Regions from separate parts of the Sphingobacterium sp. G1-14 genome, predicted to be linked through region 1. Evidence: riboswitches for the same ligand, from Rfam matches in the RefSeq annotation. Region 1 holds a riboswitch; each other region holds the start of a gene.
The links. Region 1 has a riboswitch for thiamine pyrophosphate ahead of CBM24_RS01925 (TonB-dependent receptor). Riboswitches for the same ligand answer to the same signal wherever they lie in the genome.

Region 1 (4,764 bases):
CATGCCATACCCATTCAATCCGATGTTGAATTTTTCATTTGTAAAGCGATAGCCAAATTCGATGTCCTGCATTTTCTCCGGGGTCGGGTCGGGTAAGGCGCTATTTTTCTCTATAAAATCCTTGCGAACAGGTTCTTTCTGTGCAAAGGCATAAGAAGCGTATACATTTGAATGGTCATTTAGCAAATAAGTTGCACCAGCTTTAGGGTTTAAGAAATTAAACTTAGGATGATAATTATAATTTTTCACCTTATCATCATCACCATACATGTGGTAATCTACATTCCGATATTGAATATCGGCCATTAATATCCACTTATCTAGTTTATAATCGACCTTTAAGAAATTACTGAAATCATTTTTTTGTGATTTCCCGAAGTAATATTTATCGTCAAGAAAACCTGTTGATGCATATTGTGCCCAAATCACCTGGCCATAATGTTTTCCTTTGTATTGATTATAAGCTCCACCCCAAGTAATTTCAAGCTGATCATTCGGTCTGTAATTTAGGGCATAGGTCATGCCATAAAAATAATTATCAAGCCATCTCCTGCGGACGAGATCTGTTTTTTGTATGGTATCTTTACCAATGATGACGTTAGGCAAACCGTATTTACTTAGTTTATCTCCGGGTCTCATTTCTTCATAGTAACCATAACCTCTTGTATAGTGTAGGGCTGTATTGAGCGTCAATTTGTCGTTCAGGATATTGGTATAATGAAGTTGATGATGTTTCTGCGTATAATTATCTGTTTGATTTTGATACGTATATAGATTATAATCCCGGCCGGCGTTCATGAAACGATCCTTCTCTGCGCCCGAGATTTCGAGTGCATTATCTGCATAGTCATCCATGCGTGATCGATCGCCAGTAATCAATGGTTCGGGAACGCCATTCCAGGCTTGATATGTCTTTTCTTTTCCCCAGAATACAATTCCTTTTAAAATATGTTTCTTGCCATAATAACCTCCGTCCACATAAAAAGATTGTAAGTCTGAACTACCTCTTTCGATATAACCATCGCTACTGATTCGAGATAATCTGGCATTGAAGGCAAATTTGTCGTTAATTAGCCCGGTACCTACCTTGACTGTATTTTTCCAGGTATTGTAGGAGCCAAATGAATTGTTGAGCTCTGCGTAAGGGGTTTCGACTAACGTATTGGACTGAATATTTAATGAGGCTCCAAATGATCCGGCACCATTCGTCGAAGTCCCAATACCACGCTGAACTTGGATGCTCTCGGTAGAAGAGGCAAAGTCGGGAAGGTTTACAAAAAATGAACCCATGCTCTCCGCATCATTTAAAGGGATTCCATTTAATGTTACGTTGATTCGTTGATTATCCGATCCCCTGATTGTCATTCCGGTATAACCTATACCTGCACCGGCATCGGAATTGACCTGCACGGATGGAGTCTGATTTAAAAGGAATGGAATATCCTGGCCGAGGTTATTACGCGTTATTTCTTCTTTGGAGATGTTTTTAAAGGTTGTAGGAGCATTTCTTTTGGCACGGGTAGATTGAACAAGTACCTCTTCCATTTGAATTGTACTAGGTTCTAACGCTACCGTAAGCTCCAAATTGTCTTTAACATCCACATTTTGGCTCCATGTTTTATATCCAAGAGAAGATACCTGGATCTGGTGCTTACCTGTATTGATACGATATAGTTTAATCAGTCCATTTTTGTCCGATTGGCCAGCGAAGGATGCTTGTCCATCTATGGATATGGAAACATACTGTAAGGGGGTCTGATTAGTATTGTCTACAGCTTTAATTGTCAGATTTTGTTGCGCAATGGCAATTTGGCTTGAAATAGTAGCTAAGGAGCTACAAATCAAAAATTTGATCATGGTAATGTATTTTGTTTGAGTTAAACAAATCATAGCAAGGGGTTACTATGACCGCACTATTTAACTAACCTCTCCCTACGCCAGCATTATCTGGATCAGGTGTACAGAATTTAATCTGTTGGGTATAATCTCAGCCTTTATTTGTGTTCCTGACAAAACAAGGCACCCCTATTCGATGCTGCGAATATATAAATTTAAAATTGAAATGAAGTATAAAGAAGTAATTTATGACAAATGGAAAAGAGTGGATTTGCGGTATTATTTCTTTTTGGTTAAAAATTTGTGCAAATTGTTGTTTTTGGTATTTATTGTTCTTTTTAGGTACCTTGGCATGAATTTTTCTACTAGAGGTATGTATTCATACAGGTCAAAAAATTTTAGTTACTAAATTGATAGTGAGGAGATAAAATGTTAAAATATTTAAGCGCTAATTATATTCTGCCGATTACTTCAATGCCAATAAAAGACGGTATTGTTTCGGTAGATGAGGAGGGGGTAATTCAAGGTATCTATGACCCAACTTCATTTACACCTTCAGATAAAACGAAGGTTGAGAGATATGAAGGAGTGATAATTCCAGGTTTTATCAATGCACATTGCCACATTGAATTGTCGCATATGAAAGGTATTGTTCCTAAAGGTACGGGGCTTCCGAGCTTTCTCAGTAAGGTGATGACAACGCGGTCGGCATCGATGAAAAAAATAGATGACGCTATGGCCAAAGCCGATCGAGATATGTACGAAAATGGTATTGTCGCAGTCGGAGATCACGCCAACACTGATAATTCTTCAAAATTGAAGGAAGATTCACAGATATTATATCACACATTTGTGGAGGTGCTCGGAATTGAACCTGAAGAAGCTGACTTTAAGTTAAAGGAGGCTAAATCGTTGACCCAAGAGTTTAGGAATGGGCATGTATCCATTACTCCGCACGCTCCCTATTCTTGTTCGAAGGTCCTTTTTAAGAAATTCAAGAAGATGGTTCCGGAAACAAATATTATCAGTATTCACAATCAAGAAAGTGAAGAGGAGAATAAACTGTTCCGTTATAAAATGGGTGAGTTCTTGGACTTTTATAAAAGTATAGGAAAAAATGCTGATGCGATTAAGGCGCAGGCAAGAAATTCGATTCAGTCTTATCTTCCTTATTTGCCTTATCCAAATAAATTATTGTTGGTTCATAACACCTATACCTCTCTTAAAGATTTGGATTTTGTAGAGCGTATGGATCGTGATGTGATGTGGTGTCTCTGTCCAAAAGCCAACCTTTATATTGAGGGAACATTACCAAAGGTTCAGAATTTTATGAATGCCGGACAGCGTTTGGTAATCGGAACGGACAGTTTAGCTTCAAACGATACATTGTCCATTTTGGAGGAGCTAAAGGTATTGCATGCGCACTTTGAGGATCTGGATTTCTTGCAGACTATTCAATGGGCTACAATCAATGGTGCTATCGCGTTGAACATTGAGAATGAATTTGGCTCACTTGAAGTGGGTAAAAAACCTGGGATTGTGTTGTTGCAAGGTATGGAACACATGCGCCTAAATGAAGATGTTAAGGTAAAACGTTTAGCGTAGTATTTAATTCCCCAAAACTTCTGTACTTTTGCTCTTATTGAACCGTCCATGACTATAATAACGAAACTATAGTCATGGTAAGTTCCATCTGACCGATGGAAGAAAAAATAAGTTACAGATGAAACATTTGAATATTTCAATAAGAGGTAAAGTACAGGGGGTCTTTTTTAGATTGACAACCAAGGCGGTTGCAGATCAAGTCGGTGTTAGAGGCTTTGTTGTCAATTTAAAAGATGGTTCTGTCTATATAGAGGGCGAGGGCGACGATTTTGCACTAGATTCACTGTTGGAGTTCTGCCAAGAAGGACCCGAGGGTGCAATCGTTGAAAGTGTTGAGGTAAAGGAAGGCGAAATGAAGGGCTTTTCCAATTTTGAAGTAGTTAAAAGAGTTCAATCTTAAGCCGTTTCGCCTTGTCAGTACTTAAAAAATTCGCCGGACAGACCATGATTTATGGCCTGAGTACGATTATAGCCCGTATGCTGTATTTCGTCATGACGCCATTGTATGTCCTCAAATATCCACCTGCGTCCTACGGAATATTTACTAATATGTACGCCTGGGCATCCATGATCAATGCCGTTTTGGCATTTGGAATGGAAACAACTTTTTTTAGGTTTCTCCAAAAAGTCGAAGAAAAGGATAAAAAGCAGGTTTTCAATAACAGTTTTATCGTCATTGCTTCTTTGGCAACATTATTTTTTATTACGGCCATAGTCTTTGCTGGCACTATTGGTAGCTGGTTGAATAAGGGAACTTACAATGCCGATTACGAGAGCTATGTGAAGTATTTCGCCCTCATATTGGCATTGGATGCTTTAGCTATTGTTCCTTTTGCGAAATTGAGATCGGAGGGAAGGCCTATTCGATTTGGTGCTATTAAATTGGCCAACATCGGTATTATGGTTATTCTTAACCTATTCTTTATTGCGCTAGTTCCCTATCTGATAAAAGATGGTGGTACTTTGGGTAATTGGTGTTCCGGTTGGTATAGAAATGAATGGATAGGTTATGTATTTATTTCTAATATTGTGGCAAGTGCAGCAACCTTTCTATTGCTCCTTCCTGAAATGAGGGGTTTCTATTTTAAACCGGAAAAGCAGCTAATCTTAAAGATGCTATCGTATAGCTTTCCGATTTTAATTGCCAATATTTCTTATATCATCAACGAAAATTTAGATAAAATTGTGTTGCCAATCTACCTGCCTAAGGATATTGGGGATCGCGATTTGGGGATCTATGGAGCCGTTGGAAAATTAGCAATGTTTCTGAGCATTTTTGTTCAGGCTTTTCGATTGGGGGCCGAACCATTTTTCTTTTCTTAT
Region 2 (4,764 bases), 2.5 Mb from region 1:
AATGAGCTTGTGCCCGCTGGTCGAGACCATGACTGGATCAAATACGATAGGCCCTTTATATTCTTTTAAATAGCTGCTAATAAGCTCCACAAGTTCAATATTGTGTACCATTCCTATTTTGATTGCATCGGGATAGATATCGTCAAAAATAGCATCCAATTGGTCCTGGACGGCTGCTGTAGGAATTTCATAAATACGTCTTACACCTTGTGTGTTCTGAACGGGTAAGGCAGTTAAAACATTCATGGCATAACAACCTAATGCAGATATGGTTTTGGTATCTGCCTGTATACCTGCACCACCGCTACCATCGAACCCCGCAATGCTGAGTACGGTAGGGACGCGGTATTTTTTATCTTTTGTCATTTTAATAGTTCTTTTAGTTGTGCACTGGCAGCTCTGGGATCTTGACTTTGGCATATGGCCGAAACGACTGCAATGGAGTCTGCACCGGCATTCCAGGTCTCTTCTGCTGTTTGTAAATTCATCCTTCCGATAGCGATCAATGGTTTTTCCGTCCTACTCCGAAGTTGTTTTAAACCCGCAATTCCCCATTCAGTAACCGTATCTACTTTTGTTTTCGTAGAAAAAATGGGGCTTACACCAAGGTGGTCGACGGTGTACATTTGTTCACTTTCCAGTTGTTGCATGTCTTCTATGGACCAGCCTATGGTTAATTTATCACCATATTTTTCGCGAATAGCGAGCGGCTGCAAATCATTTTGACCCACATGTACTCCCCATGCCTCGATTTGGGCAGCGATTGCTACGGCATCATTGATCACGAGCGGAATACCATAATGATCGGTCAGTTTTTTCAAACGGATGGCTTTATCCAAAAATGTGGCCGGATCGTCAGCCTTTTCGCGCAATTGTATAAGATCGACTCCGCCAATAATGGCTTCTTCGGCAACATTGAGCCAATTTTGAGGATAACAGTCCCGCTCAGAAATTACCAAATATAAAGGGTAGGGAAAAAGCGGATTAATGCGCATAGCGTTTGATCTTGAGCTTTGATTTGAGACGTTCTGCATTGAGCTGATAGAGTTCATCATAGAGATTCAATTGCAGGGTGCCCGGTCCAGCTGCTGTTTGGGCAGCGAGTTCTCCCGCTAAGCTCAGAATGGATACACCGGCAACAGCTGCTTCAAAATATTGGTCTGTAACACCTAGAAATGCACCAATAAGCGCAGTAGCACTACAGCCAAGCCCAGTTACCTGTGTCATTAAAGGGTTGCCATTAAAAACTTCAACCCGATATTGCTGTGAAAGGATATAGTCTACTTCTCCAGAAATACAGATAATGGAGCCGGTTTGTTCTTGTAATAATTGGCCAAATCGGAGCGCATCTTTACTCGCTGTCGTGCTGTCGACTCCCTTTGTGTTCGGTTGGTTGAAATTGTACAGCGTCATGATTTCTGATGCATTTCCACGAATAACCGTGGGTTTGAGATCCAGTAGATTGGATAATAAATCATTGCGGAATGCTGATATCCCAGCACCAACAGGATCAAGTACCCATGGCCGTCCAATGGTATTGGCATGTTCGGTAGCAACCAGCATAGCTTCGGCAGTATCTTCACTCAAGGTGCCGATATTAATGACAAGAGCTTGTGCAATATCGACAACCTCGCGTACTTCTAATGGGCTGTGTACCATCACAGGGGACGCTCCTAGGGCTAAAAGTGCGTTGGCAGTATTGTTCATCACGACTAGGTTTGTGATGTTGTGTACAAGGGGTTTTTCGACCCTCAGCTGCTCTAATAAATTGATAATTGAATCTTCCATTTTTTTACATATGCTAAGATATACTGTGTGGCCTTGGAGGGAAGAAGAGCGATAGCCTGTGCAGTAAAGGAGTATGCTGTACAGTGGATTTTTGCTTTTCCCTACGCCGGTATAAACCGAATCAGGTTCAAAGGGACTATCTCAATTCTATACAGAATACCCCCAAAGCCAGACCAAACTTAAACAAAAAAGAGGACTTTTCATATCCGTCATTTTTCGATCATTAGCTTGTTGAATTAATCGGCCGGATTTTGATCGGCACTAATTTCAATGTATTCAACAGGGGTATAGGTAACCCGGGCAAAATTTTTGGTCAAAAGTTCGGTTTCCAAAATCTTTCCACCCTGAAACTTTAAAAATTTCTCGCGCCAAATCTCATTTTTCCGAAAGAACTGATTGTCTATTTTAAGAAATTGATGTTCTTTTTCAACGACATGGTACGCAAAATCCAGTTCTTGATCAATTCTTAATTCGCCCTCTAAACATTTGTCTGTGAACCAGAGATTTATTTGAAAGGTGTAAGGCGTGTTGTTGGTGAATTGATAGTCGCGGTAATTATAAAAGACGGTAGCTCCACTACCGAATGGCAAAACACGGCCATCGTCCGGAAATGGATCAAAAGAGTGGTGATAACGTTCATTGACGGTGAGTGGACTATGGATAACAAGCCAATGGATGAGGTTGGATATTTGACAGATTCCACCGCCAATACCCGCTCTTGCTTCACCAAAGGATAACTCCATGCCGGGCAGATATCCTTTTTTTACAGTGGGTAGTCCAACGAGTTTACAAAATGAAAAGGTTTCCTTCGGTCTGATCAGAATGCTATTAATCTGTGCTGCTGCAATTTTCAGGTTGGTAACTTTGTTAATCTGCAATTGCATATTATTTTCGCCTAGTTTTTTTAATAAGACAGACTGATGCTTTTTAATACGAAAGGGAAGTTTTTCAGTTGATTTAGCTGTGCTGTATTTCTTATTATCAAATAGCCAAACGGCTTTGCGCTGCACTCTTCTCGCCCATACTGCAATAAAATAGAGTATGGGATGAAGTTGACTGATCAGTTTTCTTTTTCTCAATTTGACGTTTATGTATCGCTATCAAAATTAGTGCAGAAATGTGTTTTTTGCCGAATTTCGTCGAATATTTTTTTGTCAAAATCAAGAATCTTATTGTCTGAGCTTAGTGCAGTTTTTCAGTTCGTTTAGTTGGTTTTCTTTGCCTGTATGTATTTCGCTGTTAACTTTCCCTCCTTGTTATAGATCAAGCTTTCGTAGGCACAGTTTCCGAGATCTTTTACAATAGATTTTTGTTGTAATACACCCTCATAATAAAACTCATCAATCGTTTCGTTGGCTCGGTACGATCGCTTGATTTCGGCTGTCAGTCGATCGCTTTGATCGAAGGTTTGGCGCAGCGAGTAGTCACTTGTTTCCGGACTATCATATTGATAGCGGACGCGACTTTCTCTTTGATCATTTCTGCCCGAAATCTCTTCAGTAATTCGATTCTGTTGATCATAACTGTAAATGGTCCAGTCTCTCCGTTGATAGACAAAATGAATGGATTCACTTTTTATAACCTGGAGTTTACTGTTCAAGTGATAAATCATCGCCGATTCAAATGTAGGATCGTAGGAAACAATGGTATTTGGGAGATACCGGTAAATTGTACTGCTGCTCCACTTACTATTTCGAAGGTACTGTATGGAGTCGATAAGTCCGAATTGATTATAGCATCTTTTGTTGTAATAATTATTTCCCCCGGAAAGATTGTTCGATGTGATCTCTTTGCCTTCTTCATATACAGTCGTCATAATTGCACCGGATTGCACCGCATTTTCGTCCGAAAACTGCTGCATTACATAAGTGCCGTCACATTTATTCTTACGCTGACTGTAATAAAGAGGAAGAGCGGAATTTGCGATAATAGCCGCTGCATATTGCCCGGATGGAATAAATTGAACTTGTGCGATTGAGTCAAAGAAATGTGAGGCATTATATTGTGCAGAAGCTTTCTTTGACGCAATTGGTGTGCTGGTGTTTAATATCGGTTTGGCTGCTGCCAGATAGGTATTACTATCGTATATGATCTTGGGTTTGGCTAATCCATCAAACAAGATCATGGCATGACGTTGCTTCAATGACAATACGTCGATGGTCCACTGGTGATTTTTAACGATGAATGTGAGTTTTTTTGCATCGGTTTTTGTGACCAGTAACTTTGTTGTGCTATAAGGTACTAATTTGAAAATCTCAGCAGCATTTTTTTCGTGTAGACGCATGATAAAATCAGTTGATTTATCGGACTCATTGGTTAGAAAAAGAACTGCATGCGTTGGGCTAGCTATTGTTAGCGATTTTACTGTTTGCGATGCTGCGCTGGGACTATATAACAGCAATATCAACAACTGAATGATAATCGGATAAAAGTGCAGTTTCGCGTTATAATTCATTTGGGTCGATATTGCTGTTGTTGACTTTGCTATTTAATTTAATACTTCTTTCAAAAATAATAAGGTGTGCTCCCAGGCACGTTTAGCCATTACGGGGTTATATTCGGCTGACTCGGGATTCGTAAACGTATGTCCCGAATTTGCGTAGGTAATTATTTGCCAGTCTGCTTTTCCTTCATTTAATTCCTTGACCAACCCATCGTAATCTTCTTTTGATACGCTTTTATCGGCTGCTGGGTGCTCAACGAGTACTTTTGTTTTGATCGAACCATTGGGTCTGTCGGCAGCTTTGGATAGGCCTCCGTGGATACTGATCACTGCATTGACGGGGAAGCCGGCTCTCGCTGCTTCTAAGGCTCCTGAACCTCCAAAACAATAGCCGATGACAGCAATTTTCGTCGGATCCGCGCCCTCTTTTTTCAGTTGTTCCAATGCGAGCATTATGCGATGCTGATAAGCTTTATAGTCTGTCTTATAGTGGCCGGCAATTTTCGAAGCTGCGGTGTTGTCCGAGGGAATAT
Region 3 (4,764 bases), 1.8 Mb from region 1:
CAACCTAAGCCTGTTTATTTTATAACATACCACCATCAACAGGAAGAACCTGTCCGGTTACGTATGCTGATAAATCAGATGCTAAATAAAGACATGCATTGGCAACGTCTTCTGGTTCACCAGCGCGTTTCAATGGAATTCCCGCTTCCCATCCAGCCACAACTTTAGGATCCAGTACATCAGTCATTTCGGTACGTATAAAACCTGGAGCAACTACGTTTGCACGGATATTACGAGAGCCTAATTCTTTAGCGATAGATTTTGTGAACCCGATAATACCAGCTTTTGATGCGGCATAATTTGCCTGACCGGCATTTCCTTGAACTCCAACAACTGAAGACATATTGATAAATGAACCTTTACGGTTTTTCATCATAATTTTCGAAGCAGCTTTTGTAACGTTAAAGACAGATTTTAAGTTGACATTTAATACATCATCCCAATTCTCTTCGGTCATACGCATTAACAAGCCGTCTTTTGTGATACCAGCATTATTTACAACGATATCTAATCCTCCAAAATCGGCAACGATCGCGTTGATTAATTGTTCTGCTTCTTCGAATTTTGAAGCGTCAGAGCGATAACCAATCACTTTGGTGCCGAAAGCCTGAAGCTCCTGTTCTAGCGCCTGTCCTTTTTCGACAGAAGAAAGATATGTAAAAGCGACGTTAGCACCATGTTGTGCAAACACTTCTGCAATTTTTCTTCCGATTCCTTTTGATGCTCCTGTTACTAAAGCAATTTTTCCTTCGAGTATTTTCATCTGTATAAGTTATTTGTTCTTCAATTATTCACACTTAGGCATTTATGTCCATTTTCCACGCGCTGTCTTTCTCTCACAGCCCGTCTGTTACTGGAATTCAATACGAAACATGAACTCGTTTCCATTTGGTTTATCTTGGTTATGCCCCAGTGCTTGTGTTTTTTCGATGCCGTCGTATTAGCGAATAAATGATCTTGTTTTTTTAGCTATTGTGTACACTATTGCCTTTTGATGTTCTGCAAAAATGTTAAAACTATATTATAACACAAAATCTTTCGATAAATAACGGTTTAAAATAGAAAAACATTGTGTGCTGACCTTGTGTTTATGTTGGAGTGGAAGCGTGTTTTCAGGAAACAATTTTAGAATTTTACGGTAAGCGATCGCTCACTTAGGATTATTTTAATAAATCAATGGTATTTTTGAATAAGTGGTTCTAAAAAGTACAGTTTTTTGACAAAAGACTTGGACGTTTACCAAAAACTATATTAAATTTGCATCAATCACAAAAACATGAGCAAAAAATCAAATAAAGAAGTTGACGTTGTTCTGATCGGCGCCGGTATTATGAGTGCTACTTTGGGTACTCTAATCAATGAATTAAGCCCAGACGTTAATATTGAAATTCTTGAGCGTTTGGATGTTGTGGCTGCTGAAAGTTCTGACGCTTGGAATAATGCTGGCACGGGTCACTCTGCCTTATGCGAGTTAAATTATACCCCCGAACAGAAAGATGGTTCTGTAAAGATTGATAAAGCAGTTAAAATTGCAGAGCAATTTGAAGTGTCTAAGCAATTTTGGTCCTACCTCGTTGATAAAGGCATTATTGCCCAACCTGAAAATTTTATCCGTAGTATTCCACACATGAGTGCGGTTTTTGGTGAAAAAGATGCTAAATTCCTAAAGACAAGATGGGAAACATTGACGACCCAAAACTTGTTCAAAGGGATGGAGTATACCGAAGATACGGCATTGTTGAAATCGTGGATTCCATTGATGATGGAAGGACGCGAGGCCGATGAAAAAATCGCTGCGACAAAAATGGATCTGGGCACTGATGTTAATTTTGGGTCGTTGACACGTGATTTGATCGCTAATCTTGAAAATAAAGAAAATATTTCGATCTCCTTAAACCATGAAGTAATCGACATCGAACGTGAAGACGATGGCCGTTGGGAAGTGGAGGTCAAAGATTTAAAGACAGGAACAAAGAGAGAAATAAAAGCAAAGTTTGTATTTATTGGGGCCGGTGGCCACTCGTTGTTGTTGTTGGAAAAATCTGGAATACCCGAAGCAAAAGGCTATGGCGGATTTCCTGTAGGGGGCCAATGGCTACGTTGTGTAAATGAAGAGATCATTAATACACATCATGCGAAAGTGTATGGAAAAGCTTCTGTTGGAGCTCCTCCAATGTCTGTACCGCACTTAGATACACGTTATATTGATGGCAAACAAGCGTTATTGTTTGGACCATATGCAGGTTTCTCAACTAAATTCTTAAAACAAGGGTCTTACTTCGATTTACCTGCTTCTATCAAATTGTCCAATATCCGCCCGATGTTATCAGCCGGACTTGACAACTTACCTTTGACGAAGTATCTTATTACTGAAGTCATGAAGTCACCAAAAGATAAACTAGAGTCTTTAAAACAATTTATGCCTACAGCTAAATTGGAGGATTGGGTTATCGAGAAAGCAGGACAACGTGTTCAGGTCATCAAGAAAGATGAGAAGAAAGGTGGAATTTTAGAATTTGGTACAGAGGTCGTTTCTAGTGCAGATGGTTCTATTGCTGCGCTATTAGGAGCTTCTCCTGGAGCTTCGACGTCAGTTGCTATCATGATCAGCCTGTTGAAGAGATGTTTCCCTGAACGTGCGAAATCAGATGAATACCGTAAAAAACTACGTGAAATGATTCCTTCACACGGGAAATCATTGAACGATGATGCGCAACTATGTAAAGAAACGCGTACGCGTACGCACAAAGCGTTGAAATTGATTGATATAGAATAATCAATTCGACAGAAAATATACTTATGGGGTGCTTGGAATGACCATGGTCATTCTCGGCTGAGATTATACCCAATAAAAGCGATTGTACCTCCTTGTACAATCGCTTTTATATACCTGATCCAGGTAATGCTGGCGTAGGGATTTAATTTCAATAAAAACGTCCGTTTTTCTCCCATAGGTTTATTATGAACTACACGAAATAATAAACAAGGCGATGACTTCTGAAACAATTTTCGAAGCTTTTATAAAACAGATTCAACAGGCCACCATCGCGGAATGGCTAGGGGTATCCTTTGGTGTTTTACAGGTTTGGTTTTCCCGGCAAAATAAATCGATCAATTACATTTTTGGGATTATTGGTATCTTAATTTCTGTTTACGTATTATTCCATGCGAAACTATATGCAGAAATATTACTACATCTCTATTATTTGATCATGAGCATCTATGGCTGGATCTATTGGAAATATAGTAGCGATGTTGCTGCTCCCATAACGCATTGTGAGCCGAAAGAATGGTGGATAGTAGGGGGAATCTGCGCTCTCGGTTTTCTGTTGTTTTATTTCGGATTGGTCCATTTAACGGATTCTGATGTACCGCTTTGGGACTCTGCAGTTTCCTGCACAGCTTGGGCAGGGATGTGGTTATTGGCAAAACGGAAGATAGAAAATTGGATATTGTTGAATATCAGTAATCTGATGGCAATTCCTTTACTGATCCATAAAGGGTTATTTCTTTATTCGGGCTTGACCTTGTTTTTATTTGTTATGGCATTTAGTGGATATTTTAATTGGAGGAGAATAATAAGTGAAGAAAGATATGCAACTCAATAGCGAAGATATTGCTATTCTGAAAGATAATCAGGCTAAGGGAATCCATCAGAAAACATTGTCGGATGGACAGCTCGAACTGATTTTTCGTCGGAAATGGTTTAAGATTTGGGTTCCACCTGCATTGGGTGGATTGGGGTTAAGTCTACCTGAAGGGCTCAATTTATTGGCTGACCTGGCTTATTGGGATGGGGGATTAGCTTGGACAGTAACGTTATGCTCAGGAGCAAATCTCTTTGTCGGTTTTATTGATCCGGTTTTAGGAGATCAGATTTTCAAAACGGATCGGGTTTGTTTTGGCGGCAGTGGGCAGGTATCAGGTACAGCTACACGTGAAGGTGAACATTATCGGCTCCGCGGTTTTTGGAGATATGCAACCGGAGCTCCTCATTTAACCCATTTTACCTTAAATGCTGCAATTCAGGAGGCAGGAAAACCCGTGTTGGACGAAAAAGGTGAACCACTGATAAAATCATTTTTTGTGGATCGTGATCATGTACTGGTGCATTACGACTGGGATACATTTGGATTGGAGGCTACGGCTTCGCATTCCTTTTCGCTGGAAGACATACTCGTTGATGGTAGGCAGTCTTTTGATATTGATGCGGCAAAAAGTACACGTAGCGAGCTGTTGTATCAATATCCCTTTATGCCTTTTGCGGAATTGACTTTACTGGCCAACTTTACGGGAATGTATAAGCGCTTTTTGGATTTAATCGAAAAACTATTTGTGTTAAAAAGCAATCAATCCAAATGGGAGAAGACTGAAAGTAAAGAAGCGTTTAGGGTACTCGATGACTTTCAGCAAGATTATGTTAATCGGAGGGAAGCAATAATGAATTTGGCCGTTCTTTCTTGGGTAAATCTTCATGATGGCAATGATAATGCAGCAATTTATGAACAGATAGGGATACAAAGTCGAGATTTTGTGGAATGTATCTTGACAAATACAATAAGACTCTATCCGCATACCGGAATCTCGGGGGCCGCCATTGATCATGAAATCAATATAATCTTCCGGAATATTTTTACGGCTTCGCAGCATAAGTTACTACAGAAGAGTTTATAACAAAAAAGACTATCCTAGGATAGTCTTTTTTGTTATAAAAGAACGTGTAGATCGCCAGACTTGGTTAGAAGTTTTGCTACCGTAAATAAT
Region 4 (4,764 bases), 2.9 Mb from region 1:
CATTCATCAAGGTTATTGAATTGATCGATATCATGCACAGATGTCGAACAGATTGCTGTAGACAGCATTTGATTTGTAGATCTATCCTTTCTATTCTTTTCGGTCATATGAATACGTGCGATTCCGAGCTCAGCCGATAGGTGAGGGTGGGAATGTAGGACCAATCTGTCCAGGTACGTTGAATCTATAGATTCAACGTACCTGGACATTTGTAGGTCCGTAAAATGATACTTGCGCAAATGCAGGATATCAAGTCCTTCTTTAAACAAAGCATTTATAATCCCTATTTCAGAAGGGATCGTTTCTGCTGCTGTCAAAGCGATGATCATAAATAGATCTCTTTTCCTTGTGCGATGAATTCCTGCGATTTTTCCAGCATTCCTTGTGCGGCACTATCTCTGATTTCCTGCGTAATTTTCATCGAGCAAAATTTGGGCCCGCACATGGAGCAGAAGTGAGCCACTTTGGCCGCATCCGCAGGCAACGTTTCGTCATGATACTCCCGTGCGGTATCTGGATCCAGGGAAAGGTTGAATTGATCTTCCCACCTAAATTCAAATCTCGCTTTACTCAAGGCATTATCACGGTATTGTGCACCCGGATGTCCTTTGGCCAAATCGGCCGCATGGGCAGCTAGTTTATAGGTGATTACACCGTCTTTAACGTCTTTTTTATTTGGTAGGCCCAGATGTTCTTTGGGCGTCACATAGCAAAGCATCGCACATCCATACCAACCGATCATCGCAGCTCCAATGGCCGACGTGATATGGTCATAACCTGGAGCGATATCAGTTGTTAAGGGACCCAAGGTATAAAATGGAGCTTCGTCACAACAAGCCAATTGCTTGTCCATATTCTCTTTGATCAATTGCATAGGAACATGCCCTGGACCTTCGATCATCACCTGAACATCATGTTTCCAGGCGACCTTGGTGAGTTCGCTCAGTGTTTCGAGCTCAGCAAATTGAGCCGCATCGTTGGCGTCCGCAATGGCTCCTGGACGGAGACCATCGCCAAGTGAAAAAGCAACATCATATCGCTTCATAATCTCACAGATCTCCTCAAAATGGGTATAGAGAAAGTTCTCTTTGTGGTGGAAAAGACACCATTTGGCCATGATAGACCCACCTCTGGAGACAATGCCCGTTACTCGAGAAGCGGTGAGATGGATATAACGAAGCAGTACGCCGGCGTGTATGGTAAAGTACGAAACACCCTGTTCGGCCTGTTCAATCAAGGTATCTTTGAATATTTCCCAGGTAAGGTCCTCGGCCACCCCCTTCACTTTTTCGAGCGCCTGATAGATCGGTACCGTACCGATTGGAACGGGCGAGTTACGGATAATCCATTCGCGGGTTTCGTGAATATTTTTGCCAGTGGATAGGTCCATGATGGTATCGGCTCCCCAACGACAGGCCCATACCGCTTTTTCAACTTCTTCCTCTATACTTGAACTTACGGCGCTATTGCCAATATTGGCATTAATTTTAACAAGAAAGTTGCGCCCGATAATCATGGGTTCACTTTCAGGATGATTTATATTATTGGGGATGATCGCTCTTCCGGCAGCGATTTCCTCACGGACAAATTCTGGTGTAATAGCTTTATTATGTGTTCTAGCGCCAAAGTTTTGCCCTTTATGCTGATGATCCATTCCGGGGGTACTGGCCGTGAGCTGCTCGATACGTTGGTTTTCACGGATAGCAACGTACTCCATTTCTGGGGTAATGATGCCTTGCTTTGCATAATGTAATTGGGTGACATTCCTGCCGGCAGAGGCTACTTTCGGTTTATGGCTATACGCAAATCGGAGTTCATCTAACGTTGGATCAGAAAGGCGTTTTTGTCCATATTCAGAGCTTATGCCAGCTAGCTGTATGACATCCTGACGATCCAAGATCCACTGATCGCGAAGGCGAGGGAGGCCTTTTCGGATATCGATATGGACGGTATCATCCGTATAAGGTCCAGAAGTATCATAAATTGTTACCGGCGGATTAATTTCTACTTCTCCATTCGTTAATTTGGTTGGACTCAAGGTGATTTGACGCATGGCGACTTGAATAGGAAATAGTTTTCCGGATACAAAAATTTTCTTTGCATTTGGAAAGGGTGATTGCGTAATTGTTTCAGCTGTCATTTTTTTCTGTATTGGGTGAATTACTCGGTTGATTTTTTGGAAATGGCTATCCGCCCTGAGATGCGGTAATTAAGATAATCTGATCGTAAGGTTTAAGTGTTGTCGTAGCCCAGTCCTTTTTGGGGATGACTTTGTTGTTGATGGCTACAGCCACACCCTGAGTTTTGCCAGATAATTCCAAAAGCAACAAGCCTTCAAGTGAAGTAAGTGTGGGATCGAAAAATCGAATCTGATGGTTTATTGTAAGTTCCATTCCTTAATTTTTTTGGTAAAACTTTAGGAATGGCTACACAAAGGCACAGCAATGCACCTTGTAGACAGCTCACTTTTCCCTACGCCAGTATGATCCGGATCAGGTTCTAAGGGTAAAATCTCAGCCTGCACGAGCAGACACCCCTAAAGTTGCGACTAAGATAAGGTTATTTTTATGAAAGTTGCAAGAAATTTATTTTACAGACTTAGGCATATTGTGCAGGAAAGTACAGGTCAGTATGTGGGAAATATTTGATATATTAGTTTTTTGAATCAGCTAAAACAATTTAACAACCACCAAGAATAGTATCTTTTAATGCGTAGGATTTTATTGACAACACTGTTGTGTATCGCTAGCAACACTTATGCCCAACCTAAACACAACTGCAGCGCCGTGCAGTTGACATGCGAACATTTGGTCAATCCGTTGGGTATTGATGCAATTCACCCGAGACTTAGCTGGCGACTTGAGGACCAACGTAAAGGTGCGGTACAACAAGCTTATCAGATCCTTTTAGGGCAAGATTCGCTGGCATTACTGAAAGAGACAAAAGATAGCTGGGATAGTGGCAAACAGTTCAGCTCGGCTATGTTAGTGCCCTATAACGGCGCACAGTTAAAGCCACAGACTAAGTACTACTGGAAGGTTAAAATATGGGATAAGGATGGTGTATCAACACGTTCTGAAATAGCATCTTTCGAAACAGGAATGATGGGAATGGACCTTTGGAAAGGAAAATGGATCAGCGACAATAAGGATATTCATGCACGGGAAACGCCTTATTTTAGAAGAGAATTTAAGGCAAATAAGCAGATAAAATCTGCCCGCGCGTATATTGCCACAGCGGGATTATATGAACTTTCCATTAATGGCCAGCGCGTTGGCGACCACCGTCTGGATCCAATGTATACTCGGTTTGACCGACGCACATTGTATGTCGTGACGGACGTAACCCAGCAGCTTCAAAAAGGAGAGAACGCCATTGGCGTTGTTTTGGGGAATGGCTGGTATAATCATCAACCACTGGCCGTTTGGAACTTTGATAAAGCACCATGGCGGGCCCGGCCAACATTCTGTTTAGAACTGAAAATCGTTTATACAGATGGAACGACGGAAACCATTGTTTCGGATAAGCAGTGGAAGACTGCTTCGGGGCCAATCACCTATAATAATATTTACACTGGTGAGCATTACGATGCAAGACTGGAAATACCTAACTGGGATAAACCAAAATACGATGATTCGGCCTGGCCGGCTGTTCAGTATAGAAATGCGCCATCAGCGCATATCGTTTCCCAACAGATGGTACCGATTCGGCTCGTAAAGTCCTATAAGCCAAAATCAGTGACAAAGATAGACCAACGTACCTATGTGTTCGATATGGGCCAGAATATGGCCGGGATTACAAAAATTAGAGTGAAAGGAGCTGCGGGTACTATGCTGCGTATCAAGCATGGTGAGCGATTGCAGGCCGATGGGCATCTTGATCAGTCCAATATTGATGTTTATTATCGGGGCGATAAGGAAAAGGAGCCTTTTCAGACCGATATATTGACCTTAAGTGGCCGCGAGGATGAGTTTATGGCCAAGTTCGGTTACAAAGGGTTTCGTTATGTCGAGGTTAGCAGCAGTGCCGCAATTGCATTGGATAGTTCGGCTGTGACCGCCTATTTTATGCATAGTGATGTGTCTGCTATTGGACAGCTCAAGACATCATCAGCGTTGGTCAATAAACTATGGACAGCGACCAACAATGCCTACTTGTCCAATTTGATGGGCTATCCTACAGACTGTCCGCAACGGGAAAAGAACGGCTGGACAGGGGATGGGCACCTTGCGATTGAAACAGCTCTATACAATTTTGACGGGATAACAGTTTATGAAAAATGGATGGCGGATCATCGTGATGAACAACAGGAGAATGGTGTCTTACCCGATATTATTCCAACTGGCGGATGGGGCTACGGTACCGCAAATGGTTTGGATTGGACAAGCACCATTGCCATCATTCCATGGCAGATCTATCAGTTTTATGGAGATCCACGTGCATTAGAAGAATGCTACCTAAATATCAAACGCTATGTCGATTATGTAGACGGAATCAGCCCGTCTGGATTGACAACGTTTGGGCGTGGAGACTGGGTGCCGGTGAAGTCACAGTCCAATCTGGAGTTGACCTCATCTGTTTATTTTTATGTGGATGCGACCATCTTGGCTGCTGCGGCCAAATTGTTTGGATACACAGCAGATCAACAAAAATATGAACTGCTAAGCGAAAAAATTAAGACGGCCATCAACGCTAAATTTTTAGATGCTTCCAAGGGTGTTTATAGCAATGGAACACAGACCGAACTGAGTGTACCACTCTATT

Region 2: it holds a riboswitch for thiamine pyrophosphate, as region 1 does, so the genes downstream of both, thiM (hydroxyethylthiazole kinase) here and CBM24_RS01925 (TonB-dependent receptor) in region 1, are expected to answer to the same signal.
Region 3: it holds a riboswitch for thiamine pyrophosphate, as region 1 does, so the genes downstream of both, pnuC (nicotinamide riboside transporter PnuC) here and CBM24_RS01925 (TonB-dependent receptor) in region 1, are expected to answer to the same signal.
Region 4: it holds a riboswitch for thiamine pyrophosphate, as region 1 does, so the genes downstream of both, thiS (sulfur carrier protein ThiS) here and CBM24_RS01925 (TonB-dependent receptor) in region 1, are expected to answer to the same signal.

What each region holds. Positions count from the first base shown of each region.
Region 1 covers NZ_CP021381.1:442,260-447,023, forward strand. Annotated here, with positions in the region: gene CBM24_RS01925 (TonB-dependent receptor) at 1-1,857, opposite strand, end outside; TPP riboswitch at 1,912-2,037, opposite strand; gene CBM24_RS01930 (amidohydrolase family protein) at 2,266-3,441, shown strand; gene CBM24_RS01935 (acylphosphatase) at 3,560-3,841, shown strand; gene CBM24_RS01940 (lipopolysaccharide biosynthesis protein) at 3,886-4,764, shown strand, end outside.
Region 2 covers NZ_CP021381.1:4,227,227-4,231,990, reverse strand. Annotated here, with positions in the region: gene thiD (bifunctional hydroxymethylpyrimidine kinase/phosphomethylpyrimidine kinase) at 1-366, opposite strand, end outside; gene thiE (thiamine phosphate synthase) at 363-995, opposite strand; gene thiM (hydroxyethylthiazole kinase) at 985-1,788, opposite strand; TPP riboswitch at 1,870-1,962, opposite strand; gene CBM24_RS18375 (VanW family protein) at 2,025-2,867, opposite strand; gene CBM24_RS18370 (hypothetical protein) at 2,993-4,243, opposite strand; gene CBM24_RS18365 (dienelactone hydrolase family protein) at 4,277-4,764, opposite strand, start outside.
Region 3 covers NZ_CP021381.1:2,275,726-2,280,489, forward strand. Annotated here, with positions in the region: gene fabG (3-oxoacyl-[acyl-carrier-protein] reductase) at 20-763, opposite strand; gene CBM24_RS09430 (malate:quinone oxidoreductase) at 1,277-2,776, shown strand; TPP riboswitch at 2,791-2,935, shown strand; gene pnuC (nicotinamide riboside transporter PnuC) at 2,991-3,608, shown strand; gene CBM24_RS09440 (acyl-CoA dehydrogenase) at 3,595-4,674, shown strand.
Region 4 covers NZ_CP021381.1:3,837,785-3,842,548, reverse strand. Annotated here, with positions in the region: gene CBM24_RS16610 (thiamine phosphate synthase) at 1-329, opposite strand, end outside; gene thiC (phosphomethylpyrimidine synthase ThiC) at 326-2,140, opposite strand; gene thiS (sulfur carrier protein ThiS) at 2,187-2,393, opposite strand; TPP riboswitch at 2,453-2,548, opposite strand; gene CBM24_RS16595 (alpha-L-rhamnosidase) at 2,709-4,764, shown strand, end outside.